Pseudobacteriovorax antillogorgiicola: one gene and its partner. The protein of the gene in region 2 interacts with the protein of the main gene of each other region in a pairwise test. Links are inferred from orthologs where the notes say so. Each region holds a gene or a part of one and is shown on either strand. Other genes may lie near its edges. The genes, in order: B9N89_RS10935 and mrdA.

What was found.
Region 1: the proteins of mrdA (region 2) and B9N89_RS10935 interact in binary tests that used the Escherichia coli proteins (3 or more experiments, as listed by UniProt). The link is inferred for Pseudobacteriovorax antillogorgiicola from one-to-one orthologs.

What each region holds. Positions count from the first base shown.
Region 1 is NZ_FWZT01000007.1:81,165-97,044, forward strand. Bases 2,560-5,518 are described here. They hold B9N89_RS10935 (transglycosylase domain-containing protein), read right to left. Parts: upstream 5,107-5,518; coding sequence 3,013-5,106; downstream 2,560-3,012. Other genes in these bases: B9N89_RS10930 (type 1 periplasmic-binding domain-containing protein), read right to left, coding at 2,560-3,006; B9N89_RS10940 (GGDEF domain-containing response regulator), read left to right, coding at 5,335-5,518. Also shown: B9N89_RS10920 (glutamate--tRNA ligase family protein), read right to left, coding at 1-554; murI (glutamate racemase), read left to right, coding at 657-1,454; more of B9N89_RS10930, read right to left, coding at 1,432-2,559; more of B9N89_RS10940, read left to right, coding at 5,519-6,390; pyk (pyruvate kinase), read right to left, coding at 6,280-7,752; B9N89_RS10950 (serine/threonine-protein kinase), read left to right, coding at 7,964-13,381; B9N89_RS10955 (twin-arginine translocase TatA/TatE family subunit), read left to right, coding at 13,588-13,782; B9N89_RS10960 (ArsA family ATPase), read left to right, coding at 14,038-14,970; B9N89_RS10965 (ArsA family ATPase), read left to right, coding at 14,967-15,880. UniProt on the Escherichia coli protein: Cell wall formation. Synthesis of cross-linked peptidoglycan from the lipid intermediates.
Region 2 is NZ_FWZT01000010.1:274-16,193, reverse strand. The notes cover bases 5,239-8,237. They hold mrdA (penicillin-binding protein 2), read right to left. Parts: upstream 7,694-8,237; coding sequence 5,783-7,693; downstream 5,239-5,782. Other genes in these bases: B9N89_RS14105 (hypothetical protein), read right to left, coding at 7,690-8,237; rodA (rod shape-determining protein RodA), read right to left, coding at 5,239-5,796. Also shown: B9N89_RS14145 (hypothetical protein), read right to left, coding at 1-26; B9N89_RS14140 (motility protein A), read left to right, coding at 178-948; B9N89_RS14135 (OmpA/MotB family protein), read left to right, coding at 960-1,757; B9N89_RS14130 (hypothetical protein), read left to right, coding at 1,765-2,049; B9N89_RS14125 (carbonic anhydrase), read right to left, coding at 2,064-3,575; B9N89_RS14120 (phosphoribosylaminoimidazolesuccinocarboxamide synthase), read right to left, coding at 3,664-4,647; more of rodA, read right to left, coding at 4,663-5,238; more of B9N89_RS14105, read right to left, coding at 8,238-8,274; rod shape-determining protein MreC, read right to left, coding at 8,261-9,061; B9N89_RS14095 (rod shape-determining protein), read right to left, coding at 9,297-10,331; B9N89_RS14090 (peptidylprolyl isomerase), read left to right, coding at 10,745-12,331; B9N89_RS14085 (NAD(+)/NADH kinase), read left to right, coding at 12,510-13,382; B9N89_RS14080 (hypothetical protein), read right to left, coding at 13,431-14,609; B9N89_RS14075 (hypothetical protein), read right to left, coding at 14,606-15,268; B9N89_RS14070 (hypothetical protein), read right to left, coding at 15,246-15,920. UniProt on the Escherichia coli protein: Catalyzes cross-linking of the peptidoglycan cell wall. Responsible for the determination of the rod shape of the cell. Is probably required for lateral peptidoglycan synthesis and maintenance of the correct diameter during lateral and centripetal growth.

The DNA of each region.
Region 1 (15,880 bases), on a different replicon or contig from region 2:
ATGACATCGCCGCACTGTTCCTGGGGGCACTGGGTTTGTGGGCCCAAGCATAGGTCATCAAAGCTAATTCCGTAGTTGGGAATCTTCAGCCGCAGGCTACCTGGCTCAGACCAGGCGATGGCTGCATCGCGGCAAGTATTAGGGTAACGCAGTTCATCTCGATCCTCACCTTGGGCATCTTGAATCTGACGTCGGCTGCAAACACAGCGATAAATCGATGGTCTTAGGCGTTCCGCTGTTTCAGCAAATAAAGAAAAGCTATCGCGGCTCTGAAGCTTGATCTCTTGGGGTGATGTTACAGGCAAATCGAGAAATCCAAGCCAAGAGAGGTCATCTGCTATGGCCTTGATATAATCGGGACGGGCACGGCCTTGGTCGTGGTCTTCGATACGGACGAGGACCTTGGCACGTATTGCGCTCGCTACCCCCCACACGTAGGCAGCAGACAGGACGTGGCCTAGGTGCAAGTAGCCTGTCGGGCTCGGTGCAAAGCGGGTGACTTGTGAACCCTTGAGGGCATGAATACGGCGCCTTATGGTGTCTAATTGGCTCATTTTTTTTCTTCCACTCCTTAGAAACCTCGTTCTAACACAGCAGCTCACTGTTGATATATCCTAAAAAAAGTGGAAAGTAAGAGCAGGCATAAGGGAGGAAGTGTGTCTGATCAAAAACGGCAGGTATTGGTGATTGACTCTGGAGTTGGTGGACTGACCGTAGCCAAAGAAATTATGGCTCTAATACCCAATGCAAGCATCGCTTATTTTGCTGACCATGGGTACTTTCCTTACGGCGATAAAGATGAGGCTTGGCTTGTGAATCGGCTTGTTGATCTGCTACGGAAGGGGATCACACGATTTAATCCTGATGTCCTTGTTATTGCCTGCAACACCGCTTCAACGACGGTCTTACCTCATTTAAGGCAACGATTTTCGCGGCCTATTGTAGGGGTTGTACCCGCGATCAAGCCTGCTAGCCAGCACTCACAGAAAAAGCAGATTGGCTTACTGGCGACGACTGGCACTGTGAGTCGTTCTTACACGGATCGTCTGATTGCTGACTTTGCCTCAGACTGTCAGGTGATTGCGGTCGGCTCTCAGGAATTGGTGCATATGGCTGAATCTAAGATTCAAGGGCAAGCGGTAGATCACGAAAAGCTGCGAGAGATCTGCCGGGACTTTTTGAATGATCATGGAGAGCCTCGGGTTGATGTGGTGGTTCTGGGCTGCACCCATTTCCCAGTGCTTCGAATTGATTTCGAGCAGGCTGTGTCTGATGAAATTCGTTGGATTGATTCAGGTGAGGCTATTGCACAAAGAGTTAAGTCACTGATGCCTAACGAGCTGGCAGCCGCTTCAGGCTCTCATATATTCCTCACTAGCGACGATCGCTATCTCTCATCTGGATTAACATCATATCTACGAAACATGGGCTTCAGCGATATGGGGTTGGGCTGAGTAAAGCGTGCTCAGCGGCTCTCTGAAACATGGGGTACAGACCACTTTCTGATAAAGAAAATAGGAATGTAGGCCAATTGCTTACTTGCTTTTGATCAAATACTCTTTGGGATTGAAAGAACGGATCTTTTTTCCTAGTGCGAAGCTCCCCTAGGATTTTTCTTATGTCGCGGCGATCTTCTGGTAGTGCCGTTCTCACTCGTTCGGCGATGTCAATACTGTGCCGACCGATAAGCCAGAGATCGAGTGCCATGGTTTGCTCTGGGGTGGTGAAATAGGGTGATTCCTGGGTGGTGACTTTCAAGCGGTAGGGAAGGCGAAGATAGCTACCAATGTAGTCCACAAAAATTGAACCTGCAAGAAAGGGCTCGGGCGGATTGAATAACTCAGGCGCTCGCCACTGTTGAGTTCCCAGCAAGGGTATCTTGGGTACTTTGAGGTACTTTAGGATGTTGATAAAATGACGAACCGTTTTAAAGTTGTCGACTATGATAATCGTGTCCACAGTCTGCTCTGGGGGCAACATGATGCCTTCGGGGTTGAAAGGAATCCCTGCCTCCTCGGCTTCTAACTTTTTCTTCTCTATAAGTTCTGCAAGTTCTTCATGTCTCTCCGGATCATCTATTTTGAAGAGTTCACGAATTCCTAGGGCAAGGGAACTATAGTCCTTAGGGTTGTAATGAGCTATCTTGACGATATTTTTCTTATCACGATTGAGGCGATCCTGAAGGTGAAACACAAATTCCTTCTGACGATGCTCCGGGTGAAAGATAGCCACCTTCTGAAAGGCTCGATTATGGATATATGTGGCTAAGGATATGGCCATCTGCTGTTGGTCAGGCGAAATATAGAAGGCAAAGGGGCTCAGTTTCTGTCGAAAAGCGGGGCTATGCAAAATCAAAGTTGGTATCTGGAGCTTTTCACTCCAAAGATTGAGCATCTTTGCCTCGTACTTTGTGACTCCTCCAATGAGAATGGATACCCGATCAACAAAAACGAGTTTGGCCAGCTGCTGGTGAAAAGCCTTGGCATGGCTTCGAGAGTCGCCCAGCACACCATACCTCTCAAATAATTTAACGTCCTTATAATAGGTTTTGATGGCCTCCGCAAAATGAACCCCAAGGTCGCGGTCTTTGCCTTGAAGTGGGGCAAGGACTCCTATTTTCCCAGTATGATGACTCAGGGTGCCGTGGACGGCTCGTTGTACCGAGCGTTTGCGGCAGTCTGAAGCCTGACGATCTTTGAGTTTTAGAAAAGCTGTTTTTGCCTTTGGTTGCCAACCCTTTGGCAAAAATTTGTAGAGTTTTTGATAGTAGCTGATAGATTCACTAAATTGATGCTGGCATCGACGTAGTTTGTTCTGACTAATCTGGCCTTTGGTGCCGGGCATGGCTAGATCGACCACAGGGTCATCCACAAAGCTGCTGTTGCTGCCAAGGGAGCTAGCTTGCCAGCCTAAAGATGTAGCTAATATGTAGACTTTCCACAGCCGAGCATCTAAGCAGAGCCTGAAAATTAGTTGAAGAAAGGAAAAGTGGCCAAAGAGCTTCATGGAATTCTACCTATCAAATAAGCTTCGATACGAGCCCGAGCGGCTGATAACTTTAAGGTTCGAGTTTTGAGCTTCAGGTTCCTGCCCCTCAAGAAAGTGCATCGTGATCCCCGACTCATCGCGGTAACCGAACTTCGGGTGAACCTTGGCCTCGATAACTCCTTCGGGCACGATAAACGATGGCAACTGTTCCTCATCTCGATCCACCATCACCTTTTGTATGAATGAACTCCAGATTGGCAACGCTAAAGTCGTTGCAGAAATCGTATGTTCGAAGCCTTGGTGTTTTTCGACACCAGCCCAAACGATTGCCACCAGCTCTGGAGTAAAGCCACAGAACCAATTGTCCTTGGATTGGTCTGATGTGCCTGTCTTCCCAACTGCATAGGCAGCATGACGCCTAAAGTTATAGGCCGTTCCGTATTTAAAGACAGATCGGAGGCCTTCTACCATGAGGTAAGAAACGGGTACACTCAAGGCACGGTCAAGGCGCGTTGCCGGTGGTGGGGACTCATAGAGAACCTTACCATTGCGATCTGTAATTTTAGTGATGGCAATGGTCTCGACCCTTTGCCCTTGATTGGCAATGGTGCCGTAGACTTGAGACATGTCTAACATGGTGACTTCGGAGCCACCGAGAATAGTGCCGATCTCTTTCTTAAGAGGGGTCTTAATACCCATCCGTTTGCCATGATCTAATATCTTATCGAGACCGATCTTTTGAGCAATCTCTACTGTAGGGGTGTTGATTGATTTATAGAAGGCGCGAAGTAGGGTCGTTTCGGTTAAAAAGCTTTGGGTTGAGTAGTTTTTGGGGCGATAGTCTTTGACAGCAATCGGCGATACATAGAGCATGTCCGACCACTTAAACCCCTCTTCGAGAGCCAAAGAATAGACTACCGGCTTAATACTTGATCCTGGTGAGCGCTTCGCGTGGACGGTTCGATTAAATTGTGTCTTTCTATAATCGCGACCCCCAACCATAGCCAATATATGGCCAGTCTTGGGATCGGTAACTAGTAATGCTGCTTCGATGGAAGGTGGTTTTTGATCAAGATCACCAAGCAAATACGCGCGGGACTCTTCTAAGAATCGCTTACTGCCCGTGATTGTATCCCGAGCCTTTTTTTGGAGGTCTCGATCCAGTGTGGTGTGAATTCGAAGGCCTTTGTTTTTTACGTTCTGACCCAATAGCCTCGCCGTTTCCTCACGAACATAGTCGATGAAGTAGGGGGCTACCTGAGTATTGATAGGGTTGTATGAAGTGTAGCTGAGCTTGCGTTTTAAAAGCTCCTTCGCTTGAGGAACGGTGAGGTAGCCCGAGCGAGCCATGGCTATGATGACTTTTCGCTGTCTCGCCTTGGCTTTCTTAGGGCTTCGATGTGGGTTGTAGGCGCTGGGTGATTGGAAAAGACCTGCGATCAATGCTAGCTCATGAGCTTCAAGTTCTTGCAAAGGCCGACCAAAGTATCGCTTGGCAGCGGCACCCACACCATATGAACCATGACCTAGGAAGAGTGCGTTGAGATAGATTTCTAGAATTCTGTCCTTGCTAAGCTTTTGCTCCAGGAGCATAGAAAGGGCAATTTCCTTGATCTTTCGGGCAAACGTCTTTTCTCGGGTTAGCAAGAAGTTGCGAACCAGTTGTTGCGTGATTGTTGATGCCCCTTGGCTGATCGATTTGGTGCGAATGATGCTGACCATAGCCCGAAACATAGCTTTGACATCGATTCCCTGGTGCTTATAAAAATTTCGATCCTCGATAGCTAAGACGGCTTCTATGAGCGGTTCTGGAATATCCTCTAGCTTGGTATAAACATAGTAGGCACTAAAAAATTCACCTATCTTTCGATCATCTTTATCGAAGACAACAGAGTTGTCCATGGGCTTATATTCAGTGATCGCGGTAAGGTCTTTTTCGCTAAGATCGAATACACCTAGATTCGAGAGCCAGATTCCAATGCCTGCACACGCTACACTCAAAAAGCCAAAGGTTAGGAGAACGCTAATTTTGAACGCAAACCATCCCGGGCGCCAACTATGGTTGCGAACCATGCGCTCAATCTTGGTATCCGATAGATCCTGTAGTTTCTTACTCATGAGTCACAATTTGAAAGTTAGTATTTCGAACTCTCTGTGATAAATTCGACATTTCCACGTGAATTCAGTAGTTTCTTTGAATTTATCAATCATTCCAGTCTGTAAAAAAAGCCTGTAGTTTTGCAATTAAGTTTTAACTTTGTCTACCGATGGCCCCTTTGAAGTGTATGCTTCAGAAAGGGATGTCTGCCTCGGGGTACGGACTTGCTAAAGCTAGATAAAAAATCGATGCGAATGCTCATCGTCGAGAAGGCGGAAGAGGTCTTTAGCCTAAAGAACTACTTTACCTCTCCATCCCATCATACACCAGATTCCACCCTGGGTATAACTTACGAGTTTAGGTCTGCTGCAAATTTGGAAGAAGCTCTGAACATTTATAACGGTTTCTATCCAGATATAATCCTCGTCAAGCTCGGTTCAAAACTAGATGAATTAATATCCTTTTGCACAGAAATTCGAGAGCTTGATGGAACGAGGCACACAGGTATTGTGCTGCTACAAGGTGCAAGCACAGTTGATCCAAATTTGGCGGTTCGGTGTTTAGAGTCTGGAGCTGATGAATACATCGATCGGAAGGCAAGCCCGCGAGAGGTATGCGCTAGAGTTCATGCAGTATTTCGGTTTAAGATTGCTAATGATGAGCTGCGCTCTGCCAATCATAGACTTCTTATCCAATCTCTGACCGACGAACTAACAGGCCTTCACAATATGAGGTCTTTCGGTAAAGAATACGACAAGATTTTCGAGCGAGCTTTGTCGCAAGGCTCAGGTTTTAGCATCATGATGCTCGATTTAGATAAGTTCAAGATGGTAAACGATACCAATAACCACCTTGTGGGAAGCTACGTAATCGGAGAAGTTGGGAAAATGATTGCAGAGAGTTGCAGTCATTATCCAGGAGTGATTCCCGCTCGATATGGTGGCGATGAATACATTATTGTGATGCCTTCCGACAATCCCCAAGCGACCATGGAACTGGCAGAAAACATCCGGGAGAAAGTAGAAGAGGCGCCCTTTGTCTATGATGGCTGTGTCGTTAACATGACGGCGAGTATCGGTTTCGCCTGGATCCCTTCAGGCTACAAGGGGGACACTGAGACCCCGATCAAGGCTGCGGATATGATGCTCTATCGAAGCAAGGAGCAAGGGCGCAACCAGGTTCGGGGTATGATGCTACGGAATGCGGTTGATTTTGATCATATTGGTCGGCTTCATCTTGTTAATGGGGATACCAGCCGTGATCACAACCACGTCGCCAGACTCAGCAACATTAAGTTCTTTTAATACCCGAGGCAGCTCTTGCAGAAGAGAGTCGGTGTTGTAGAACGACGGATTGGGAATCCCTTGAATCCCCCAAACCATCTCTAAACGCTGTGAAACGTCCTTTCGAGGGCTGATTGCAATGATCGGTGTTTTCGGTCGCCACTTGGAAATAGAGCGTGCGATAGAGCCTGTAAGTGTCAGACATACGATGGCTTTGGCATTTAGAGCATCAGCAGCTTCGCAAGCTGAAAGAGCGATGGATTCATTAACTTCCCAATCCTTGCGTGATGGTCTTTCTTGAAGGCTAAATCGTGATGGCCTCTTGAAAGTCCAAGCCTCGACCTCTTTAATGATGTCAGACATCCGCTTTACTGCCTGAACAGGGTAACGGCCACTGGCGACTTCTCCAGATAACATAAGGCAGTCAGCACCGTCGAGAACACCGTTGGCCACATCAGCAACTTCTGCAAGGCTGGCGCGGGGGTTTTTGATCATGGACTCTAACATTTGAGTGGCTATGATTACCGGCTTGCCGTGCTTTGTAGCAGCTCGAATGATGGTCCTTTGCAGGTTCGGAACACGCTCGACATTGGCTTCTACACCAAGATCGCCGCGAGCCACCATCAGCCCATCAGCTTCCTGGGCTATTTCATCGATGGTATCGATCGCTGGCAGCTTTTCGATTTTCGCAACTACGGGAACATCCGAACCGAGGGCTCGGATCATGGACTTGATCTGGCGGATGTCAGCCGGGTCTTGAACGAAGGAGAGAGCTACATAGTCAACATTATTTGCAATGCCAAACAAGAGGTCTTTGCTGTCCTTATCTGTCATAGCCGGAAGCGAGAGTTTGGAATCAGGAAAGTTAACCCCTTTTCGGTTCTTGAGCGTACCGCCTTCTTGGACTGTGACATGCACTGTATCATGTTTAACATCAGTCACTTCTAAGATCAGAAGACCATCATCCATCATGACCCGTTGACCTTTAGAGACGTCATGAGTCAAGCCCCGGTAGTCAATGGGTATCACCTTCGCTTCTTTTTGTTCGACACCATAGCGCAGGGAGTAAGTCTCTCCTTTGACAATCTGCATCTGATCGCCCATGAGCTTGCCAACACGGATCTTGGGGCCTTGAAGGTCTTGGAGAATCGCAACTGGCTTGCCTGTTTCTTGGGCGATCTGGCGGATAGAATGGATATTCTTCAAATGTGTAGCGTGATCACCGTGGGAAAAATTTAGCCGGGCAATATTGAGCCCAGCTTCTACCAGCTTCTTTTGAGTTTCATAGTCAGATGATGAGGGACCTAGGGTGCCAATGATCTTGGTATGGCGAACGAGGTTGGGTTCGTAGGTGCCTTCGGAAGTACTGGTAGTATTTGACATATGATATCCTTGCATACAATTCTCATTCCAGAGCAGACGCTCCGCATCTGTTTTATCAGCAACACCATTTAAGTAAAGAGATATTAGCTCGGTGAAGCTCAAGTTGCTACCAATCCCACCGATCAATACATCAGGACGATAAAATTACACACAATCGAATTTTGGTCGCATGGTAAAATATGCAGATTAGTCGCGTATTTCAGGGGTCTTAGTGGCAAGGAATAGCAAGCTTATTGGAGCTATCATAGCCGACCGCTACTGTATCACCAATGAAATTGGTGCCGGTGGTATGGGGCGGGTGTACTCTGCTATTCCCTTTGATGATCCTTCGCAAAATGTGGCAATCAAAGTTATCGTTCGGGATCGCAAGCTAAACTACGAAGACTTACTCCGATTTCAAAAGGAAGCCGCTTTGATGAGCCGGCTCCACCATCCCAATATTATTTCCTTCCATGAGTTGGGTCTTATCGAACCCGGCGCGTCCAAAGCCCTATCTGGGGGCTACTACATCGTTATGGAAATCGCTCAAGGGCAGGACCTAAAGAAAACTTTGCAACAAGGAAGGCAGGACCTAGAGTTCTTTTTCCAAGTGGGTTTGCAGGTTAGCTCTGCACTGGAGTACACCCATAGCAAAAACATCATTCACCGGGATATAAAGCCCCAGAATATCATCGTCGGAGGCTCGTTAAAGGAAGACGATCAAAACAGTGATCTGATGGTCAAAGTACTGGATTTTGGTGTTGCAAAGCTCGCTGAAATCAACCAGTTTGAAGGGGCCCGCGATATTGCAGGCACCCCAATGTACATGGCTCCTGAGACTTCAGAATATCTGGATGCCCCTGTGGACCACCGTTCTGATCTGTACGCCTTGGGCTGTGTCGTGTATGAGATCCTTGCTGGTCGACCGCCGTTTGCTGCGGGTTCGAAGGATAAACTGGCCCGCGAACATGCATATACGAAGCCAGAGCCAATCTCGACGCTCCGTCCTGAGGTTCCTGACTACATCAACGATATCGTCCTCAAGCTTCTTGCCAAACATCCCAACGACCGCTACCAAACGGCCTTCGGTCTCCACGTTGACTTACAGAAAGCCCGGCGCTGTTTCCACCAAGGCCTTGCATTCTTCGATGTTTCCACCGCCCTAGCGCGATATGATGGTCTAAGAATCATGACTGGTAGCCTTGATTTGATTGGTCGAGAGAAAGAGTTCCAACTGCTAGTGGATAACTATACCGCGATTTCTAAAGGCCGTGGGCGCAGCCGCTTGTCGGTTGTCCATGGCGAAGCCGGTAGTGGTAAGAGTCGCCTGCTCAATGAGATGCGCTCTTACCTCGCAAAACATAAGATTCGCTATGTGTCTACATCGTTCTCTCGCCATGAAAATAACCTACCATTCAATGCCCTTGCCAATGGTTTGAACGAATATTTGATTAAGGTTTTGAAGAGTCAGCAGCTGGAAGCCGAAGAGATCAGAAGCAAGGTTAAGGCGTTGTTGGGCAATACCGCGGATTTGGTTGCTAAGGTTGTACCTGGATTGAAGCCCTATATCTACGACCACATTGAGGACGTGGAGTTGGGCGCCCACGATGAGCTAGATCGAGACTTCGACTTCCCTGCTTTTGCCAAAGCGTTTTCAGATTTCACTCGCTGTCTCACTTCTGACAATCAACCCATCGTATTTATATTCGATGATATGCATTGGGCAGATCAAAAAAGCATTGAGCTTGTGGATCGTTTCTTTAGTCACAATAACTCACAACGATTTTATTTAATTGTCAGCTATAGTGAAGGCGCTTCCCACGACCAGGAGCATTTTCACCGCTTTGTTCAAAAGTTTGAAAAGCTACGCCGTCGCTACAGCGAGGTGCATGTGGGAGCTTTGGAGCCTGAAGCCGTAGGGGAGCTGACACGAATCATGCTCAACACTGAGCAGCAATTGGAGTCCGACCTTGTCGGGTATCTGACGGGAAAAACCAAAGGTAATCCACTCTATCTCGTTGAGCTGGTTCGCTCATTGGTAGCGAAAGATTTTATTAGTCTTGACGAAACCTCAGGGGTATGGAGCTATGACACCAAGGCTATCAAAAATACCAAGGTTCTTCTCGATTCTATCGATCTGACTTTGAATCGTGTCCTAGAGTACGACTCCGTTGATCAGTCGGTTCTAGAAGTCGCGTCGGTCGTGGGAACATCATTCCACTTTGAAATGCTTATGACGGATGCCTCCCTGCAAGCCATTACGGTGATGAGAGCTTTGCAGAGAGCGATGTCCGACTACCTTATTGTTCGAAGCAATGATATTGACGATCTGAAACACCTTGGCAAATCATTTGCTTTCTCCCACCATCGCATCCGCGAGTCCATTAAAGACGCGATTCCACTAGAGCGTCGGCAGGAGCTACATAAGCAGATCGCCCTGAAACTGCAAAGCTTGCTACCTGAACCCTTAACGCAAACGGTGTTTACCCTTGCTCACCACTTTAATCAGGCTCTAGGTGAAAATCCGGGAGCGAAAGCGGAAGCTCAGCAAGATATTGTCATGCTGGCTTTCAAGTACAATGTGATGGCCGGCGAGAAGGCTTATGAGATCCGCGCCTTAGTTTCAGCTGAGCGTTATTTCCGAAATGCCTACAAGTTGTTCCATCTTCTGGACAGCAATAAGACAGCCAATATGAAAAAACATGTACTCAATAAGTTGGGTGACGTCCTTGGGACTGAGAAGCAGTACTCCCAAGCGATAAAATTCTATGGCGAACTACTCCACTTCAATCCAACACGGAGCGAATTCTCCGCTGTAACCTATAAGATGATCTATTTCGGGATGCTGAATGGGGTCGTTTCAGAGTCTCTAACGCAACTCGACTTCGTTTTAAAGCGACTCAAAATGCCCCTCGCAAGGCCTCACTGGAGCCAGATCATACGCCTCTATTTGCAAGCACTTATAGTTGCAGTTTTCGGAGAAAAAAGCTCGATTCTTCGAAAGTTGAATATCTTAGCGAAGTCGCTAAACAAGCGCCGCGACCTCGCCAAAGAAGGGTTTCATCCTGTAAAGCTTTATCATCTTGGTCAGGCGATCGCCCTAACCCAAAATCGAAAGTTGGCCTTGGCCTATCACTGGCGGGCCCTTCGACTATGTCTTCGCGGCAAGGCGAGTCCGGACGCAGTCCTGCGGACATTCGGCGATTTAGGTATTATTCTAGGCTACTTTGGCTTCAAGAAAGCTGCCTACTATGTGGTGGATGAAGCGATCGCCCTTTCAAAGAAGGAAGGTCTGGAGAGAACGTATGGTTATCTCCTCTCTATGAGAACTTTGACACTCGACCATTTTCAAGGCAAGTTTGAAGACTACGAAGCTAATATCACCGAAGCTATGCGCCATGTCAGCTACGAGAACAGTCAGCAACTGATAGTACAAGGCATTCTTTTTAGAATGTACCAGCACATGACCAAGGGCCGCCATGAAGAGGTTGCCCATCTGGTGAAGCAGCTGCCCCTCCACCTTAGGACGAGGCACTGGTTGAGCCCCCGAGGGGTGTGTATCTATTTATTCAGTTTGCTTTTGAAGGATGCCCGGGAACAGATTGTCTTGCATAAAGGTTACCTAAAACGCCGGGAAGAGGTCGGTGCGCGCCGTCAGGGCTTATTCCTATTTATGGCGGAAACGATCATTTTCTTCTCAATGGGTGAGATCGAAAAAGCTTACACCTCATATCTGAAGTCGCTCAAGACCTATACCAGTTTCACTCATGGGTTTATGTTTCCTTATGAAGAAGACTTTACCATGATTTTCTTATTGTTTTTTCCGAGCATTTTCACCCATGAGTATCAAAACTTTGATTGGGATATGAGGGAGCTGAAGGACGAATTTCGCTACATTGATCGACGGGCATCGCAGCGGGAGTTCCAAAGCCGACCAGCACCCTGCTTGGTGCAAGCGCGGCTAGAAGAGCTGCTCGTGGGCAAGGCAACAAAAGTAAAATACGATCGCGCCCTTAAAGCATCGCGGGTATCTCAGGATGTGCTCGTTGAGCTCATCACTCAGTACTGGTTCGGGCGGCACTTGCTTAAAGACCAGCAGATGAGCCGAAAAGAGTATATCTATAAGATGCATATGAATGCTCGAAACTTAGGTCTATCCATGCTTGAGAATATGGCAGCATCGGTTCTAGAAGAGTATAAATTCCCTGTGCCAGGGTCTGAAAGAGTTTCCAATAGTGAAGATGACCGTGTTCAAAATCAGCTGTCGCGGCTTGGCAAGGAAGCCATCGCGTTGACCCATGGTGCTCTATCCAAAGATTTGCCGTCGGTGGATGCCCTTAATAAGTCTCTACGAGCCTTACGCAGGAATTATTCATTTAAGTTTGTTCATTTGATCTTAGAACCTCACTTGCAGCAGGAGAATCCCTCACCGTTCTCAAGCGATAAGCGTAGCACTCGCGTCAATCGGCTGATTACTGATTATGCGGGCTCCTACATGGCGGTAAGGTCGACGCTTTTTATTCCTGAAGGCGATGCTCCTTGGAATCGAGATGATCATGAGTTGTCTGCAAGTACCGTGTTTCAGGGACGGGATGGGGGATCGTCGATCAGCCTTGGCAATGTAGAAGCTCCGTCGGAAGATATGGAAGATACGATGGTCTTGGAAGGTACCGTTGATATTGCGGGCGGCAGCAACCAAGAAGACAAGGCTAAGAGTCGCGATGGCAAGTCTCCTAGCTTGAACACTCTGGTACCTGTTAAATATGCCAATCAAAACTTGGGTATCGTCTTGCTCGAAAAAACGGAATTGGATCGAGGGGACTCGACCCAGAGCCGTCAAGATCTTGACTATTTTGGGGCCTACCTTGGGCTTTGGCTACGCTACGATACCATCATGGGAAAATCAGAGTTTAACCCTAACTACTATTACCGATCTGGCCATAGCTACATAGAAAATTGTCCATGGCTCGACATGTGGCCAGAGGGCAGCTTAAGGGGCAGCCGGGAGTCGACCTGGTACTTGGGTTTAGCCTTGTCGACAAAGGAGTATCTCCTCGTCTACTGCCGTTTGAATGGCATCGAAGAGATCCGAGAAGATATCAGCCAGAGGGTTTGGTATCACTTGCTGGCGATGCGGAGCTTATTTGTTGCTAAAGACAAAAAGGTCGTTTCGTGGGAAGACCTCCATGAAGAGATAGCCAAAGTACTCTATTCAACCGATCGGGTGCGGCGGCTGGAAGCCATTTCCATTGCCTTCAGTATTATGAACCGCGACACCCACGACATTATTAGCGGTCATTTTGGGCCGTCGAGGCCTCTAGTGTTAGGGCGTGTCAATGAAGTCGTGCCTCAGGACCGCGTGGTCCTCAATATGATGAATGGTAGGAGTCTTCGATTTTGGAGGGTCGAAACTACCCTTGAAATGGGAGCCATCTACATTTTGACTCATGATTCGAGCAAGCTTGACGAAATCCAGATGCAGGCTTTGGAAAAGGTAAACTTTTTTGGCAGTTCTTTAGAAAAAAAGAGACAAACCTTTTTACTATATTTAAAACAGGTACTTGTCGCAGGGCACGTTCCGCGATACTTTGTTGCTGCCACAAGGCACAGTGGACAAACAAATTTAGAGCAATTAGACAAGGCTGAGTAGGGGTCTATACCCGCTGGCCGAATGAAACTAAAATGTACTAAGAGGCTGTCTGAAAAGCCTACTATCAAGGCTTAATGAAGATGAAAAAACCTAAGATCATTTATCAAACTTAGGCTTTTTATCGAGACATATCGCAGGGGTTGGACTTTTCAGACAGCCTCTGAAGCATTGAACATAGTTTTGTTTCTTGATTAAGGAGTATTTAAATGGGTTTACCTGGCGCGACAGAAATGCTGATTATTGCAGGTGTGATTGTACTTCTGTTCGGAGCTTCCAAGTTGCCCAAACTTGGTGGTGCTGTAGGCGAAAGTATTAAGAACTTCAAAAAGGGAATCAAAGAAGATACTCCGAAGCTATCTGAGGACAATAAAGAAGACAAAGACGACGAGGCTAAAAGCTAATTTCACTCCCTAACGTCGTCGTCTCGGCTCGTCGTCCCGGAAGCCTGTTCAGCTGAATCAAGCTCCGTGACGCCCCTTTCCAGCCAATGAGTCGTGGTTGTAGTGACATTCGTCCTCTATCGCCTTAAATTATTGCGAGAAATGCCTGGGTTAACATCCTAGAGAGCTTGACAAAGTAGGCCAGCTCGTGAGTAGCATTGGGTGTAGTTTTGTTTTGGGAGCGGTTTAGCCGCGACTCTGATTGCGGAGGTTGAGTTGACCCTGCTGAATAGTCTGCTTGAAAAGAAGTTAGTTCTTGTTACCGGTAAGGGAGGAATAGGCAAATCGCTCACGGCTGCGTCTATCGCTCAGTACGCCGCGTCTCAAGGCAAAAAAGTTTGTCTGGTCGAGTCCAATGCCCAAGAGCAGCTTGCGCCTTTATTTGGTCAAGAGCGAGTCGGGCATAAACTGCAAGAGCTTAGTCCGAACTTGTTTGCCATAAATCTGAATCCACAAGACAATTTCCGTGACTTTGTAGTTCTGCACCTTGGCTTTGCTAAGCTTTTTGAAAAAGTTTTTACCAAGCCCCTTGTGAAGAGCTTCATTAACATGCTGCCTGGCATCTCGGAGCTGACGCTTCTGGGGCGACTCTACTACTTTAGTCAACTGGATGACAAACATAACTTTGACATGGTTGTCCTTGATGGCTTTGCATCGGGGCACTTCATGAGTTTACTCAAGACTCCAGATGCAGTTTTAGATTCAGGAATGGTAGGGCCGGTGATCAAAGAAACGAAAATGGTCAAAGACTTCATTTTCGATGAACGTTACGTTTCAGTTGTATTAGTGACGATGCCCGAAAATTTGATCGTTAGCGAAGCGATAGACTTTTCAGAGCGCTTTAAGACTGAGATTCCTGTGCCCCACAGCCATGTGATCGTCAATCGTTGCTTGCTGCTTGATGAGTCGGAAGAGCAAGCGCTAAAATCTGCTAGCTCTATGGAGCTTGCTGTTCGGTATATGAAAGCCCGCTTAGAATCTGAATCTTCGAGCCTGCAACGTCTGAAGCAGGGGTTGCATAATATCTACCAGGGGCTGCAAAAAGAGCCACAGCTTCTTTTGCTTCCTGATTTGGGCGCTGTTGATGAGCCACTCTCTGGGCAATTTGCAAGGTCTTGGTTCGATCAAGCTGAAGGGGTTTCGTTTTGAATATAAGTGACATTTCAGGGCCAGTGCTGGATCTGGTAAAAAATAATCGAGTCATTGTCACCTTGGGGTCTGGAGGCGTCGGCAAGACGACAACCTCGGTTGCCCTGGCCGTTTTAGGAGCGATGCTTGGTAAGAAGGTCGGGCTTTTGAGTATCGATCCTGCTAAACGCCTTGCCGATGCTATGGGAATTAAACTTGGCAGTAGCTTAAGCAAGGTGGAGTTTGCTGCTGATAGCGGGGTCACGGGCAGCGTCTATGGCGCTATGCTGGATCAAAAGGCTGTCTTCGATGAGATGGTTGAAAAGTGGGCACCATCACAAAAAGTTAAAGATAAGATCTACGCAAACAGTATCTATAAAGAAGTATCTGCAAACTTGGGCGGACCCTTGGAGTATATGGCTCTTGCCAAGTTACAAAGTATGTCTGAGGATAAGAGCTTTGATTTGATTGTGCTGGATACTCCACCGGACACCCATGCGTTGGATTTTTTACAGCGGCCGGATGCCCTTTCAGGCTTTACCGATGGGGGTGTCATGACTTGGCTCATCAAGCCTTTCTACATGGCACAAAAATTGGGGGCGGGCAAGCTCTTGAAAGCGAGTGGTCGCTTGATGTCTGGAATTTCGAATGTCACTGGGGTGAAGATGCTGCAGTTGCTATCGGAATTTCTAGTTCTTATGGAAGATGTCATCAAAGGCTTTGCCGTTGCAGGCAATCAAGTTTCCGAGCTATTGAAAAGCAGCGATACAAGTTTTATCTTAGTTGCTGCACCAAACAACGCTGCTGTGCGCTCTGCAGAATGTCTGCTCGATGAGCTAGGTCGCAACCAATTTCCGTTGGGTGGCTTATTCGTCAATCGCTGCTTAGCAAGTGATCTGGAACAAAGCCTGGCTCACTTTGAACACGATCC
Region 2 (15,920 bases):
AGCCAGTAGATTCTTTTTGCCTTCATGACGACCCTTCAGCGGTTCTGTCAATTCGATCGGAAAATCATCGCGAGGCTTGATAGGCATCTTAGGCAGTAATTACCTGCTAGGCTTCCGGCGAGACAGATATAATAGAACCTGGGATGCGTGTTTATACACTTTGGATGAGGTTATCCAATGGATCTATCGAGCCTCTTGGGGCCCATTGTCGCACTCGGCATGATTATCGCTGGCATGGTTGCTAAGCATGCGACTGACCTCATTCCACAAATTGCAATCAACCCACCATCTGTGTTTATTGTAATTGGTGGCACCTTTGGGGCGTTATTGGTCGCTTATCCCTTACCCGACTTTATCAATGCCTTCAAAGCTATCGGCACCTGGCTCAAAAATCCTGAAGCGGACCGGGATGCTATTTTAGAGCAAATCCTTGACCTAGCTCAGGTGGCTCGAAAAGAGTCCATTCTAGCCCTGGAGAAAAAGCGCGATGGTATTACGTTTGATCCTTTAAAAAACGCGGTGAAGATGGCGGTGGATGGTACGGACCCTCATGTTTTGACTGAGACCCTAGAAACCCAAGCTCACTTTGCCATGGAAGAGGGTGAAGTTTTTGTCAAGTTCTGGGAAGATTTTGGTGCCTTGGCTCCAACGGTTGGTATTTTGGGTGCTGTTATTGGTTTGATGAAGGTTATGAATGTTCTCGATCAACCAGAGCTTATCGGGCCTGGTATATCTGTGGCATTCGTTGCGACTCTATACGGAGTAGGATTCGCCAATATTTGGGGCATTCCCGTTGGCAAGAAGCTTAAACGAAAGCTAATTCTCCAAAACTATGCCTATGAAATGGTGATTATCGGCATTGAGGGTATTCTTTCGGGCTTAAATCCAAAAGTGATAGAAGAAAAACTAAGAATCTTCACGTCGAAGGCTGGTGGTGAAGATGGCTAGCCGAGGTTTGAGTGGCTAAGAAGCAAAAGTGCCCTGAATTTGAAAACCATGAACGTTGGTTAGTATCATTTGCTGATATGATGACCCTGCTGTTTGCGGTTTTTGTGGTACTTTATGCATTGAAAGAAGAGGGTGCCAAGGACAGCCAGGTAGAGCAAGCAGCGGCATCGATTCAGGAAGCATTTAATGAAGTCATGGAAGAAATTCCTGAAAATCGTCGGGTTGGGCCTACGGACACAGGATTCGGTATTTTTGAGAATATGAAAGGGGATCGGGAAGAGCCCCACGAAGACAATAAATTTCCCGGTAGCTCAGACTATTCCCAAATTATTGGCCGTGAAATGAAAAAGGTCTCTGAATTGATCGATTTGAGGCTTTATGGGAATCAACGATTTAGAGAGCTTCAAGCAAAAGGCCAAGCAAGAATCATTTCGATTCATCGTGATCGTGATGGCTTTCGAGTCCGTCTTTTAGCATCTCATTTCTTTAACCCAGGCTCCTACAAAATCAAGAATAAGAAAGTGTTGGACGAGCTAGAGGAAGTGGCACGCGTGATGCAGGAACTCAATCGACCCATCACCATTGAAGGCCATACAGACAACGTTCCCTTTAACGGAGAGGGATCGAACTGGGATCTGTCTGCTCTTCGGGCATCCAACGTTTTAAAATTCTTCATTCGCAAAACCACCTTTGACCCGACTAAACTATCTGCAGCAGGCTATGCAGATACCCGCCCTGTGGCTAGCAACGCCACTGCGGAAAGCCGAGGCTTGAACCGACGCATTGAAATCAAGGTACATTATGAGTAGATGGTGCTTGTTAATTTTTGCATTGATCTTAGTCGGTTGTGATTGGTACCACAAAGACAAGTGTGAGTGGTATTTGGTCCCGGAGCCCGACGATGCAAGTAAGGTTGAGCCTGGTTGGGTCGCTCTTTGTGCACGAAATTACGTTATCAACAAGCAGCGTTGCCTTCTGAAAGCAAAACTACCGTTTGCTAAAGCTGTTTACGGTAAGCCTTTTAGATATAATACCCTGGAAGTCAAGCCTGGAACCTACCCTAAAGAAGTCTTAAGCATAAAAACCTGCAACGATGACTGAGCAGGTCATCGCACCTAGCTGCGATGGTAGAGCAGCTGTGGGGGCCTTGCATTGTTTCGATACTTTGCTCTGAAGGAGCGAATCTGTTCCTTCGACATTTCGATCGGGTTGTTAAGCACATTCCAATTGACCCCCTCGGTACAGGGAGGATGGGTGAGTGAGCCAAAGTAGTGAAATGACTTTAAGCTTTTTGGCAGAAAGTTGATTACATCAATCTTTTCATCCGTAGGGGCGATTGGCTGATGGCGTGACTTGGGCAGGTATTGAAACACCTTGTCCAGTTCGCTATTGTGCTTGCCCTCAGTGACTAGCACCCCGATAAAGGCTTTCTTACCCTGTTTATTCTCATGTCTGAGTTGAATCTCCATAGGGAATGAGCGTCGCTCGTATTGATGCTCAGAGGGGCTATGAAAGCTGATTGCCTTTAGTTCATAAGGTCTTTTGGCGATATAGGTTTGAATTCCGTGTTTAACTTGCACCTTGATCCCATGGCCATCATCGACAATTTCGTAGTCCATCGGTCGGTTAAAGATTCGAATATGATCGTATAGATCCCACGCGCTAGGGATATTCACGGGACTCTGCTCTTTCCCACGATTGCATACCCTATAATCAGAGCTAAGTCTGGCCCATTGATGGGGGCCACGGTTCCCACGATAATCCCATCGGGCTGCCTTTTTAGAAGGCCTAGGAGAAGGATTAAGTTTCTTTGGTTTAGTAGGTAGCTTTTCCACATGACGATCGTTAGCCATCTTCGGTATCGGTCTCTCAGATATCTGTTCATGGTTGCGATTTTGAAGTGCCTGATCGTGCTGGGAGTGTTCATTGGCGACAGGCAGAAACTTCTCTGGTTCAGGCGAGTCATGGCTCATTGAGCTGTCTATCGTATCTGTTAGGTGCTTCGGCTCACTCGCAGCGGGATCATTATCGCTGGCATGGTCATCACTGGCATGAATGGTGTCGTCCATATCATCTGCTCGAATCGTGCCCTCTTCAAATTCTTGGATCGGTGGTTTTTTTGCGGCAAGCTCCATTGGTTTGAAATCTGTGTCAGGCATCTGGATCTTGATAACTGTGGTGACAATCAAGGCCAGGCTTACTAAGACAGCTAAGCCGTTACTAGGGTTTTTGCCTGAGTCTTGTGCCCAGGCAAGCATGAGCAAAACTCCAATTCCGCCAACTGACGCCAACGGTATCAAACCGATCCAAAAGTGAGATATGGGAATAAAAGATGAGACAGCCTGAGCAATCATGTAGGCCCAAATAGAAAACACAAATATATAAGATACGAAAGATTTAAGGCCACTTGCGATGCGCTTCCAAAAGAAGCAAAGGAATAGTCCTTGGATCAGCAAGCAGGCCATCGTAAAGAGGCCGAGACGATTGGGATTGGCAAGAAGAGCGTCACGAATTCCAAATGCTGTGAATAGGGGCAACGCCACAATGAGAGCTGTGACGATGCTTGAGGGCGTTCCTTGATGTTGCGTCGTGGCGACCCGTCTGGGGCTTTTTTTCTTCTGAACCATGGTCATACCTCCTGTACGGGAGGACCATCGGTAAGCGCTGGCAGATATTGATGAAAAAGTTGCTTCCTGGGAAGCAACTTCTTTAGTTTTAGATAGTTATATGGTCGGGGCTGAGGCTGATCTGCAGCTGCTCACCTTTGAGAGTCTCGGCGACTCTAAGGTAGACCTGAGCAAGAGATACCAAGACATCAGCAGGAACTTCCGGAACAGAGCCTTCCCCGCTAAATCCCTTACTTATCAGAAAGCGTCGGACATTTTCCTTATCGAGCATTTCAGGGGCCTCTCCAGCTTTAACCCGAGCTTCGTAACTAGCTTTGACCCAAAGGCGACTTGAGTCTGGGGTATGGATTTCATCGATCACTATAATCTTGCCGTTTTTATCCCGGCCGAACTCATACTTGGTGTCGACCAGAATCCAGCCTTTTTCCCCATAAACCTCCTGACCTCGGGCGAACAGTTTGAAGGCAAGCTCTGATATTTGCTGCCACTCATCAGCAGTGCAAACCCCTTGTGCTACCAGCTCTTCTGGTGAGGCATCTTCATCATGTTCGAAGGCTGCGGCCTTGGTCGTAGGAGTTATGATTGGCTCAGGGAGTTGTTGGTAGTCTTGCAAGCCATCAGGAAGTGTACACCCACAAAACTCACGGATACCTTTTTGATAGGCACGCTGCATACTACCTGCCATATAGCCGCGTACAATCACCTCTGCTTTGACTGGCTCGCAAGCTTTTACCTTTAACACTCGCTCATTGATGACAGCTTCCAAATGAGTTGGGGCGATGTCCGCTACGTTTTGAAGCCAGAAGCGGGAAATTTCAGAAAGGATGGCACCCTTAAAAGGCACCATGCCGATGTACTTGTCGAAGGCAGTCAGGCGATCGGTATGAAAGATGTAAAGAGTCTCATCCTTCTTTAGTAATTCTCTAACCTTACCCTGGTATGCTTCGAAGCCCTCAGCCACATACTGCGCCTTTTGAGAATCGCTCATTCCATAGTAAGCAAATTGGCGTATTGCCTCAGGGCCGTTTGAACTCGATGAGATCTCGTTCAAAGCCTGGTTTAGAGCCTTCATCTTTACCTCCGGGGATTAGGTTTTCGACAGTCCGTATCTTGTGCGGTTAATCGATACCAGAAGTCCCAGAGCAACGCAAACGGTTAGAAGGAGGGAGCTACCATAGGAGAAAAATGGTAAAGGCAAGCCCACAACGGGGAATACGCCGAGTACCATTGCGACATTGATCACAAATTCCCAGAAGATGAATGAGGCAACACCAACGGCGAGCATTCCGGAAAATGTGTCTTTGGTGTTTTTTGCAATGTCCAAGGCGGTGAACGTGAGAAAGCCAAACAGGGCGAAAACCACTGCTCCACCCCAAAAACCATGCTCTTCGGCGAAGACCGAGAAGGCAAAGTCGGTGTGGCGTTCGGGGAGGAATTTTAGGTGGGCTTGGGTGCCTTGCATGAAGCCCTTGCCAAACAGGTTGCCGCTACCAACTGCAATCAAGGATTGAATGGAGTTATAACCTGTGTTTTGTGGATCAAGGTTAGGATTCAGGAGGTTTAAGATCCTAAGTTTCTGGTAGGGTCGCAAAAGCAGATGCCAGCCTAAAAGGGCAACCAATGGTGACGAGATCAGAACGATGGCAATACTGCGAAGGTCGATCCGAACAAATGCCATTTGTGATACGGCAATTAGAAGGCAGATACCGGCAGTCCCGAAGTCAGGCTGTAAGAATATCATCGCAAAGATCAAGCCGACAATGGCTAGAATCGGGCTAAGGTCTCTGATGCGATAGGGTAGATCGCTCTTATGGGTTGCAAAGAATCGAGCCACCACAATTGCTGTGCCCAGTTTGGCAAATTCTGATGGCTGAAAGCCAATCGGCCCCAAGGAAATCCAACGCTGGGCACCTCCTGCAATCCGCCCGAGAGCAAGGACTACTAGAAGCATGAGGCAAATTGTACCTACAATCCAGTAGGCATAGGAATTCACTTTTTTAATAGGAACCAGCCAGCCACAGATAAAAAATGCTCCTACCGTAACTGCCATATTGCGAAGCTGGGCCCAGAAGTAATGATTGCCACCACTGGCGCTGTATAAGTTGATCAAACCAATAGACAACAAAGCTAAGAAAACCAGCACCAGGAAGCTCACTTGATGACCGGATGATTTTTTGAGGCTATCCTCTCCCAAACGGAATACTTTGCTATTGCTTGGCATGGTCGGCCTCATTTTGTTTTTTTAGGGCGATTTTTCGAGCTTTGCGGATGTCTTTTAACTCCCAGTAGCGCTGGATGATCTTACCAGCGATGGGGGCAGCAGCGCGGCCACCACCACCAATCTTGTCATTTTGAGATACAACAGCGACAGCGATTTCAGCGTTCTCAACAGGGGAAAATGCAGTGAAAATTGCGTGTTCCTTCCACTTGCGACTCACGTCATCCTGGTTCCGGTTCTTCTTAAGTCCGACCACCTGAGCCGACCCGGTTTTACCCGCAACCGTCTGCCCGGGGACAGCAGCTTTTTTCCCAGTCCCTTTGGGATCGGTAACCACATAGCCCAAGATTTTTCGCATGGTGGCAAAGGTTTTGGGACTGACGATATCCACGGTTTTAATTTTTTCGGGGCGCTTTTCAAGCACGGTTTCACCGATGTGATTCGTCACACTACGTACCAGAAACGGTCGCCAAACATCTCCCGAGTTAGCAAGGGCCGCATAGAGGTTTGCCATCTGCATCGGTGTCATGAGGTTGTAGCCTTGGCCAATGGAGATGTTTGGAGTGTCGCCCTTTGTCCAGGGAAAACGATGAACTAACTGCTTCCAAGCGGAGGTGGGGATAAGCCCAGGGCGCTCCGTATTGAGGTTGACGCCGAGTCGTTCACCTAGGCCAAAAGCTTTAGCATAACGAGCAATCTGGTCGACCCCGAGTTCCACACCAACATGATAAAAGAAGACATCGCAGGAATTGACCAAGGCCTTGCGAAGGTTAACGAGGCCATGACCACCCCGGTTGTGGCAATGGAAAGTGCGATCCCCTAAGGTAAAGAATCCTGGGCAGTGATAGGTCGTACTTGTGTTGATGACCTTCTCTTCCAGAGCGGCAGCGGCAACCACAGGCTTGTAGATACTCCCTGGAGGGAATTCGCCTCCTGTTGTTTTATCGAGGAATGGCTTAAAGGGGTTGCTTGTGAGCCTCCGCCAGTCTTCTTGAGACAGCCCTGTTTGCATCATCTCGGGGTCAAACCCTGGCTCGCTCACTTGGGCTAAGATTTCACCCGTTCGCGGATCGAGAACCACCACGGCTCCGAACTTACCATTAAATGCCTCTTTCACTGATTTTTGAAGCTCTTTGTCGATTGTAAGGATCAAATCAGACCCAGGGGTCGCCGATACTTTAGGAAATTGCCACTCTTGATCGGAGTTTTGGGTCTGGCGACCATAGGCATCCACCTGTATGAGGCGATAACCGCGTTTACCCCGAAGATAGGACTCCCATTCGGATTCTAAACCTTGCTTGCCGACAAGGTCTCCTGGTAGGTAGGGGTTATCGCCCAGCTTATCATTGAGGCTTTCCAAAGTTTCTTGATCGATCTCTCGCAGATAGCCCACCATGTGAGGAGGAATCTCTGGAGTATAGTCCCGCCTGGGGGCGACGCGGACCTCGATCCCGGGTAGGAATACTTTGTTAGCTTCAATCGTGGAGACCTCGTGTTGAGACAGGTTGCGTTTGAGGCTGATCGGCAAGAACTTAGGTCGACCACGACCCGATCGCAGGCGTTTTTCAAAGCTACTAACGGGCACGTGCAAAAGACGAGATAAGACCTTAAACGTAGTGTCCTTATCCTGAACATACTGAGGAATATAGACCAGATCATAGAATGGCCGGTTGCCGATCAGAACTTCCCCATGACGATCGTAAATAATGCCACGACGGGCCGGGATCTCGATACGTCGCACTCGATTGCGCTCAGAAACGCTCTGATAATAGTCGCCTTTATAGATCTGCAAAAACCAGAGCCTGAACAAAAGCGAGCCAGCAATCGTAACAACAATAAGACTCGCCCATATAAAGCGGTTTTCAACAAGGATGCTTTCTTGATTAAAAATACGTTTCATTGCGGTACCGGCTCTTCAGCATCAAACCTTAGCCACTCTTGGCAGATAAACATTCCAAAAGCAACAGCAGTGACAATTTTAACAATCTGCTGGATTGTGAAAACCAAGGTCATGCTCTCCATACCTCGGCTCATAAATACAACAAAAACTTCGAATAGATGGACCCACACAGCAGCCAGCAGATAGGTGACAAACCAAGGAATACGATGGCGCCAAGAAAGGGCTAGGCGCACTTGTATGATGAGGTTCACCGTGATCCAATAGATGACTAAATACATTCCCGCGGGCACCGTAGAGCGCATCTCCAGTATCAGAGCAGCGATAAAAGCTAGGGCCGTTGCAGGGAGGGCGTTTTGGCGGATAGCGGTGATCACGATCCATGGTGTCATCAGATCTATGGTGATCCCCAGCACCGACAGCGCGGGTACTATGGTATTTTGGATAAAGCCAATCGCTACGAGATAAAAGACGTCGCGATAGAAGTAACCCGAATTGGGTCGTGGCCGCAATTCTTGGAGAAAGCGTTTGAATTGCACTATAGTTGGGTTGGGGCGCAACCCTTCGACATTAGCCTTCTCCATTGCCAGTTTGCCTCTTAAACCAATCCTTACCAGCACTCTCGATAATTTTCTGGATTTCTGGATCGTGAGTTTCAAGCACGATAACCTCCTCCACTCGCTCGAAATCAACCCAAGGCTCGACCTTGATCGACTGCGAGATATGATCGGATTCGTAGCTAATTTTTACCACTCGGCCAACAGGTAGGCCTTTGGGAAAGCCGCCGACAATTCCTGATGTAATCACCGTGTCGCCGATCCGAATCTCAGCTCGCCTGTTGAGCGTCAGTATAGCATGGCTGCCATAGCCTTGGAGGACCCCTCGAACCCGGGTCCTTTGGAGTAGGATATCGATATTAAAGTTAGAGTCCGATAAAAGGTGAACGTCGGAGAATTTCTGGCCCGTGCGAATGATGCGTCCGACTACCCCATCAGCGGTCACAATAGGCATGCCTACCCGTGCACCATCCCACTCCCCTTTGTTGATCCTTAAGGATCGAAATGCAGAGTCTTTGGAGCTGCCGATAACCTCGGCAACTAGGTGTCGCTGATCGTAGTGCTGAACGAAACCCAATAGCTTTCGGAGCCTGGATATTTCTTGAACCTTTTCATCGTAATCTAGAATCTTGGTTTTAAGGCCGTTGATTTCACTACGAAGATCAGTGTTTTCCTTAGCAGTTTCACTAAGGGCAATATAGTGTCGCCAGGTGGATGATACAAAGCCTGTTGTGGTGTTCCAGGCGTATTCAAATGGGTAGGCGACCTCTTGGAGAAGCATTCCAAGGCTGCTTGTCGTGCTCCAAGGCTGCATGCTTGATGCGAAAAAAACGAAAGGCGAAAGGAGTGATGAAATCAAAACCAATCGCCAAAATATACGGGTGCGAGGAGTTATCATGTTCCGACCAATCTAGAGCCAAGCGAAATTGATATATTTGTTAGAGACGGATTCCCATCGTACAGACAGTGCTTCCTTTCGAAGGAGCACTGATCCGCAGCCAGCGGCTTGTGCCTCATCCAAACATCGATCCGATTAGTTGACTCGGGCACTAGGTTAACGTCACATCGCTGAGGATATCGATCTGGTCGAGAGCTTTACCGCTACCGAGAACAACCGCTGTCAAAGGGTCTTCTGCGATCATGATGGGGAGCCCTGTTTCTTCGCGAAGGAGGATATCAAGGTTCTTGATCAACGCTCCTCCACCTGCGAGGACGATACCTTTGTCTACGATGTCAGCAGCAAGTTCAGGAGGTGTTTTCTCTAGAGCGATGCGCACTGTCTCGACAATTGTGTTCACAGGTTCTGCAATAGCTTCTCTGATTTCTTCGGAGGCTACTTCGATCGTCTTGGGTATACCAGCCACCAAATCGCGACCTTTCACGTGCATGGTCTGGATCTCTTCATCAGGATAGGCCGTGCCGATGGCGATTTTGATTTGCTCGGCGGTTCTTTCGCCGATCAGAAGATTATATTTTCGCTTCAAATAGTTGACGATGGCTTCATCCATCTTATCGCCGCCAACTCTAACGGACTTGGAATAGACAATACCAGCCAATGAGATGACAGCGACTTCCGTCGTGCCTCCACCGATGTCGACGATCATATTGCCACTGGGTTCCGAAATCGGAAGGCCAGCACCAATTGCCGCAGCCATAGGTTCTTCGATCAGATGAACTTCACGAGCACCGGCAGACTCAGCAGATTCTTTGACAGCGCGCTTCTCGACTTCGGTGATGCCGTAAGGGACACAGATTATGATTCGTGGCTTCACCATAGTGCGACGATTATGGGCTCGCTCGATAAAATATCGAAGCATCGCTTCAGTGATTTCGAAGTCGGCAATCACACCGTCCTTCATGGGGCGAACAGCTACGATCGAACCAGGGGTCCGGCCTAACATGTCCTTTGCTTCCTTACCAACTGCCAATATTTTCTTTCCGCCGCGGACGTCTCGTTGAACAGCTACCACAGACGGCTCGTTTGTCACAATTCCTTTGCCCTTGACATAAACAAGAGTGTTGGCTGTTCCAAGGTCTATAGCGAGATCGTTCGAAAACATACCAGCCAACCAGTCGAATATCATTCTGTGTCTCCTGTCGTAATTGCACTAGCCAGTGTTTATATTAAACCACGAACCCTTGTCGCGTCCAAACAAAGAGTTGTATTTTTTTCCTCTTAAGACAAGGAAAATGGATTCCTTCCGCATAGGCCATTCCCCCGTTCCTAACGAGAGACAAGACTAGGAAAACCTAGTTGACATACCTATCGTAATAAGTGAGCCTAAGGGCTTATATTATAGTGGGAATTTGTGCTACACATAAATGCTTTGCAAATCGGCTTCCAATGAGAAGCTCCTTGCGGAGACGGTTCTTGGGTGATTATCATCACGAACTGCTAGGCTTTACCCTGTCAATCAAGTTAGTTTGTGACCTGGGACAAGACTGGAACCATCGTAAAACATTAATGTATTGAGCAAAGGTATAGAAAGGAACTGGAATGTTTAGCTGGAAGGGTAAGGATATAAGCGACCTAGATTCGGGGAAACTAAAACGCAATATTCCTGCATACGTCATCCTTGCTTTGGCAGTGGGCGCTATGACGTTCTTTGGAGTTTGCGAGCCTAGTGGCAACCGTTTGATCGGACCCTCGGGAGTGGCTGCAAGCGTAGACGGGATGGATGTTTCAGCCCTGGAGTTCCGCCGTGCTCATATCAATCGCACACAACAGGCGCAGCAGCAATTTAAAGATAACTTTGACCCAGTCAAATTGGGTATTTCACAGGCAGTCGTGAATGGCTTGGTTGACCAGCTTGTGTACTACAAAGAAGCGGTTCGCAATGGCCTTTATGCATCAGATGACGAAGTTGCCAATGTGATTATTGAGGGGCAGTACTTCCAGAACGAGCAAGGCAAGTTCGATCCAGAGCTTTTCCAACGCTACCTTCGTTCCCAACGACACACCGAAGCTAGTTTCACAGAAGAGATTCGCCGCAGCTTGGTGAACAGTAAACTACGATCTTTTGTAACTGATACCTATCGGGTTTCTCGGGAAGCTGCGAAGCTTGATAAGCTTCTCACCGATACCAAGATCAACGTCGAGTTTGTCCAGGTCAATCCTAGCAATGTTAACGTCAACGTCAGTGACGAAGATATTGATGCTTTTCTAGCTGATGGTGGCGAAGAAAAAGTTCGAAAATACTTCGACCAGAATCCTAGAGAGTTTAATAAAGAAGCTCAAGTGAAAGCACGCCACGTACTGATTGCTTTCCAAGGTGCAAGCCGGGCGACTGGAGATGCAGCCAAGCGTTCGAAAGAAGATGCGAAAGCCTTGGCAGAAAAAGTTCTTAAGGAAGCAAAATCTGGCGACTTCGTAGCCGTGGTCAAGAAGTATACAGACGAAGCCAGTGGTAAAACCAAAGGTGGCGATCTAGGTTACTTCAAGAAAGGTGACATGGTGCCGGAATTCTCGGAAGCTGCCTTTGCTATGAATAAGGGCGAGATCAGCAATATTGTGGAAAGTAAGTTTGGTTTTCACATCATCAAAGTGGAAGATACGAAGCCAGCAGTGAATACGAGCTTCGACGATGCAAAACGAAGTATTGCCAGCAAGCTTGTCAGCAAGGATAAGCGCCCTGAACTAGCGAAGGCTCAAGCGGAGAAGGCTCTCGAAGCTGCTAAGTCGGGTAATGAGGCTGTATTCAAAGAGCTTGGCCTTGAATGGAAAACAACCGGTGAGTTCGCATTGAATGCTCGCTTTCTGCCAGGTGGCCTCGGTTCAGATCCTAAGCTTAAGGAAGCCGCTTTGAGCCTAGAGAAGGCTGGTGATGTTGCTGATTCAGTTGTTGAGGCTAGTGGCTCCCATTACATCCTGCGTCTCAAGTCCCGTGAAGGGGCTGAAGTTGAGAAAATGAGCAGCGACGAGCTTGAGCAGTTGGCTGATAGCAGTCGTTTTCTCGAAGCCTTCTGGATGTACAACAAGTTGACGCAAGATGTGAAGAAAACCTACGAGGATGCGAATCGTATCTATCGTAACGAAGAGTATATGCAGTACGATGCGATCTTAAGATCACAATCGGGCTCTTAGTCGACCAAGAAGCCGCGATCAGCCCTCTTATTAGTGGCTGACGCGGTTCCCTGCGGTATACTATAGCCAAAAACGGGATTGAAAAATGCATCTGTATCATTGGCAAGAGTCTGCTACCACTGGTAGGCTCTAAGATTCAGCTGAATTTTTCAGGTCCGTTGGAAAAATGAGGTGAACTGTGACGGTACTAGTCATTCGCAAGCCCACCAACCTTGAGCAGCATGGTGATGTGGTCCAGAGCCAAGCTGAGAGTGGTGGTTTGGGCAATGCTCAGATCAAGATTTTGCGTGAGTCTCATGACGAGCACTATGAGTGCCTGGACCGAGTTCGGCAAAAACTGCAGGAACTTGCGATTCCCATGATGGAGATCCAACGAGGCGATATGCGTCCCGATGGAAACTTTAGGGCAATCATCAGTGTGGGAGGCGATGGGACGCTCTTGTCCGCGAGTCATGCTGTAGAAACAGATACCCCGGTGATTGGTATTCGGTCATCCAAGTCAAGCGTTGGCTACTTGTGTGCCGGTGGCCTGGAAGAGGTGGATAGCATTCTAGATGCCTTCCATCAGGGGACTTTGACTTTTCAATCACGTCATAGAATCTATGCCCGAGTCTTCAAAGCTGAAGATCGCTCCGAGATCACCACTTTCCCTGTACTTAATGACTTCCTTTATACGAATTCAAACCCAGCTTCAACAACTCGCTACAAACTTACGTTTAAGGATAAAATCGAGATCCAAAAGTCCAGTGGTCTTTGGGTCGCAACGGCTACTGGAAGCACCGCGGCTATCAGTGCTGCTGGGGGAGAAACTCTAGATCCTATAGATGATCGCTTGCAATTTGTTGTGCGCGAGCTTTACCTCTTCGACAATCAGAAAAACGAAGTTGCCAAAGGCTACTTTGATGGAGAGGGGGATCTTGAAATCGAAAACCACTGTGCGAGCGGTATTCTGGCCCTTGACGGAGAGCGAGGTGTCATTCGCTTGAAGTATGGTGACCGTTTGCAGTTTGAACGTGGGCCTGTCATTCGTATAGCGGTTGCTCCGAAGTAGAGGCCACGACTCACCAAGGACTTGATGTTTAGTTCTGGTCGAAGTGAATTATTGGATCGAGACTTCTTGAAGATCAAGTAGTGTAGAACTAGCAATAATTTTCAGCCAGCGTACGGTCGCGGGGCTAGTCAATGACAAACTCATATATCGTGTCGCACTAGTAGTGGCGATAAGTTCACTAAAGTCAGCGGATTCGTTGCCGCTGCTTGCACCTTGGATAGCAATCGTCTGAGACGAGCTGCTGCTGAACATCAGGTTATGCAAGTTGATACTTTCAATGGTTGTTTCAGAGCCAAGATCAATTGTCAGTGTATTTGTGTCAAATGCTTCGAAGTACCAAGGGTCGTCGAACTCGCCGTTGCTTAGTGATGTAATAGTGAAGTCGATACTTGGTGAGCTGGCATAGGCATTCGCGGCCAAGTTCGGTGTAGGTGTGGCGATTGTAAATTCTTGGCTAGGCGTGAGGCAGGACTTCTTCAGCTGTGATTCGTTATCTCCATCAATTTGATAGAATGCTTCGATGGCAAAGCGCACCGAATAGTCGGCAAAGATTGACTTTGGTAGTGAGATAGTAGTCTCCGTACCCTCGACGCTTGACACCCAAATCGGAGAATTGTCATCGGGATTCGCGAACTTGATTTGGTAGGATTCCACTGTAAAGCTTGGAGCGAGCCAGCTGATGTCGATAGTGCTAGCGCCTTCGCTTAGGGTTAGAGGCTCCAGTTTACAAAGGATCAGTTCATCTAAGGCGCTGACTTGCTCCTTGATAACAAATGTAAAACGACCGTAGGGGTCACTAGACTCATCGCCATCGTTGATCAGTGTAATATTGATGGCTCCAGAGGAATCCCGAACAAAGCTACCAGCTGTGACTTCGAAGTTGAACTGACCGACATCGTTGGTTCGAATCTCGTCGAGAAAATAGCCAGGGCTCGTTTTATCGCGGTCGTTATCACCCCAGCTGTAAAATGGGAACGGCCAGAAGGCGACTCTTTGAAAGAATTTTAGTAGGAAGTCGGCAACGCTAGTATACAATGGATCGTAATAGCCGTAGGTGTTCAAGTTTTGAAGGTGGATATAGGTTCTGGCAGCAGGGCTGCCATCATCGTTGAGATAGGTTCCAGAAATCTCGACAATATCTGAGGGATCAAATTGTGGTGATTCAGATTCACTGGTGCTTTCACATGAGCCTATCAAACATATGCAGAAAAGAGTGAGCCATCTCATTGATTCAAAATCTCTCGCTTGTTGAAGGTAAGAATTGCTCTCGGTTTGAAATTTGAATTCGATGTGTAGGTCGTTAGTACTTGCTGGTTGTTTAAAGAACTTTCTTCAATCACAAGGGCGAAGCCATGAATCACAGTACCAGTTTCGATCGTTGTTAGAGTCTGATCGGTAACGTTGAACGATAGTTTTTTGACATTTCCTTGAGATGCTTCAATATCTGGGGTCGCATCGTCTAAATCTAAAAAATCACCACCAGCTGCGAGCCAATCATAGCCATCTGCCAGGCTAAAGCGAGAATACCAATTGGCGAAGGGTGTCCATTCTTGAGCCAAAAACTTCAGGCGGATATTTGCTGGATTGATTGCAATATCTTCCGCGTAGATCTCGATCTCTAAGTTTGCAATAGAGCTAATGATGACATCTTCCTCGTATAGATTTAGAAAGCTTGGAAAGCGTAAGAGGAACCTACTTTCTAGACTATCAATACCAATCGTCGCAACATCATCGTTATAGTCGTAGACTTCACTACCCTCGGTAATTGTGAGATCAATGAGGTCCGTTTCTTCGGCGATGACATCGTCAGCCTTGTCTTCTTCGGCCTTGCAGGCATGGAAGCAAAGCCCAAAGCATATTAGGCTAAAGAGTCGCGAGTAAAGCAAGGCTGCCTCCCTGGAATAGTTCGAGATCAGCCACTGAACCAAACACCCTAGCGTAAACTTGCTCATCAATTTCTTGGTTGGCTTGATGGATACCGACAGCTAGGCTTAGATTGGGATTGAGTCTGACTTTGAGTTTACCATACCAAAAAAATGTGCTGCCCGTTCGATCAATTGCTTCAAAGTCAATATATTCGTAGCGACCCTCTACCGCTGAGACGTAGTCGAGCCCAGCCGCAAAACTAAGCATCCCACTGGTTTCTGCATCGATGCTATATTTCTCGATAGCTTTGCGGTTATAACGTATTTCGAAGGAGTCAATATCGGCTTTGCTAGCTGTTTGCGGAATGAGTGTCAAATAGGAAAGCTCGATGGTAACCGGGTTGCTATTTGATCGAACAAATGCTCCTAGAGCAGCGTGCTGGGTTGTGAAGCCAAGGCCATCAATCTCCAAAAGGCCTAATCCAGATCGGATGCCAAGAATGGCACCAAAATCGATATTTTCGACCAGTAGAGACAGCCCTTTGTAGAGTGCTTGCACGTATCCCACCTTGGATTGGTTGAGGCTGGTTGCTGAGATTTGTAGATCAAATTTCCCAGGCTCATGGAGGTGAATTCCGAAGACAGTGGAATAGCTGTTGACACGAGTAGCTTG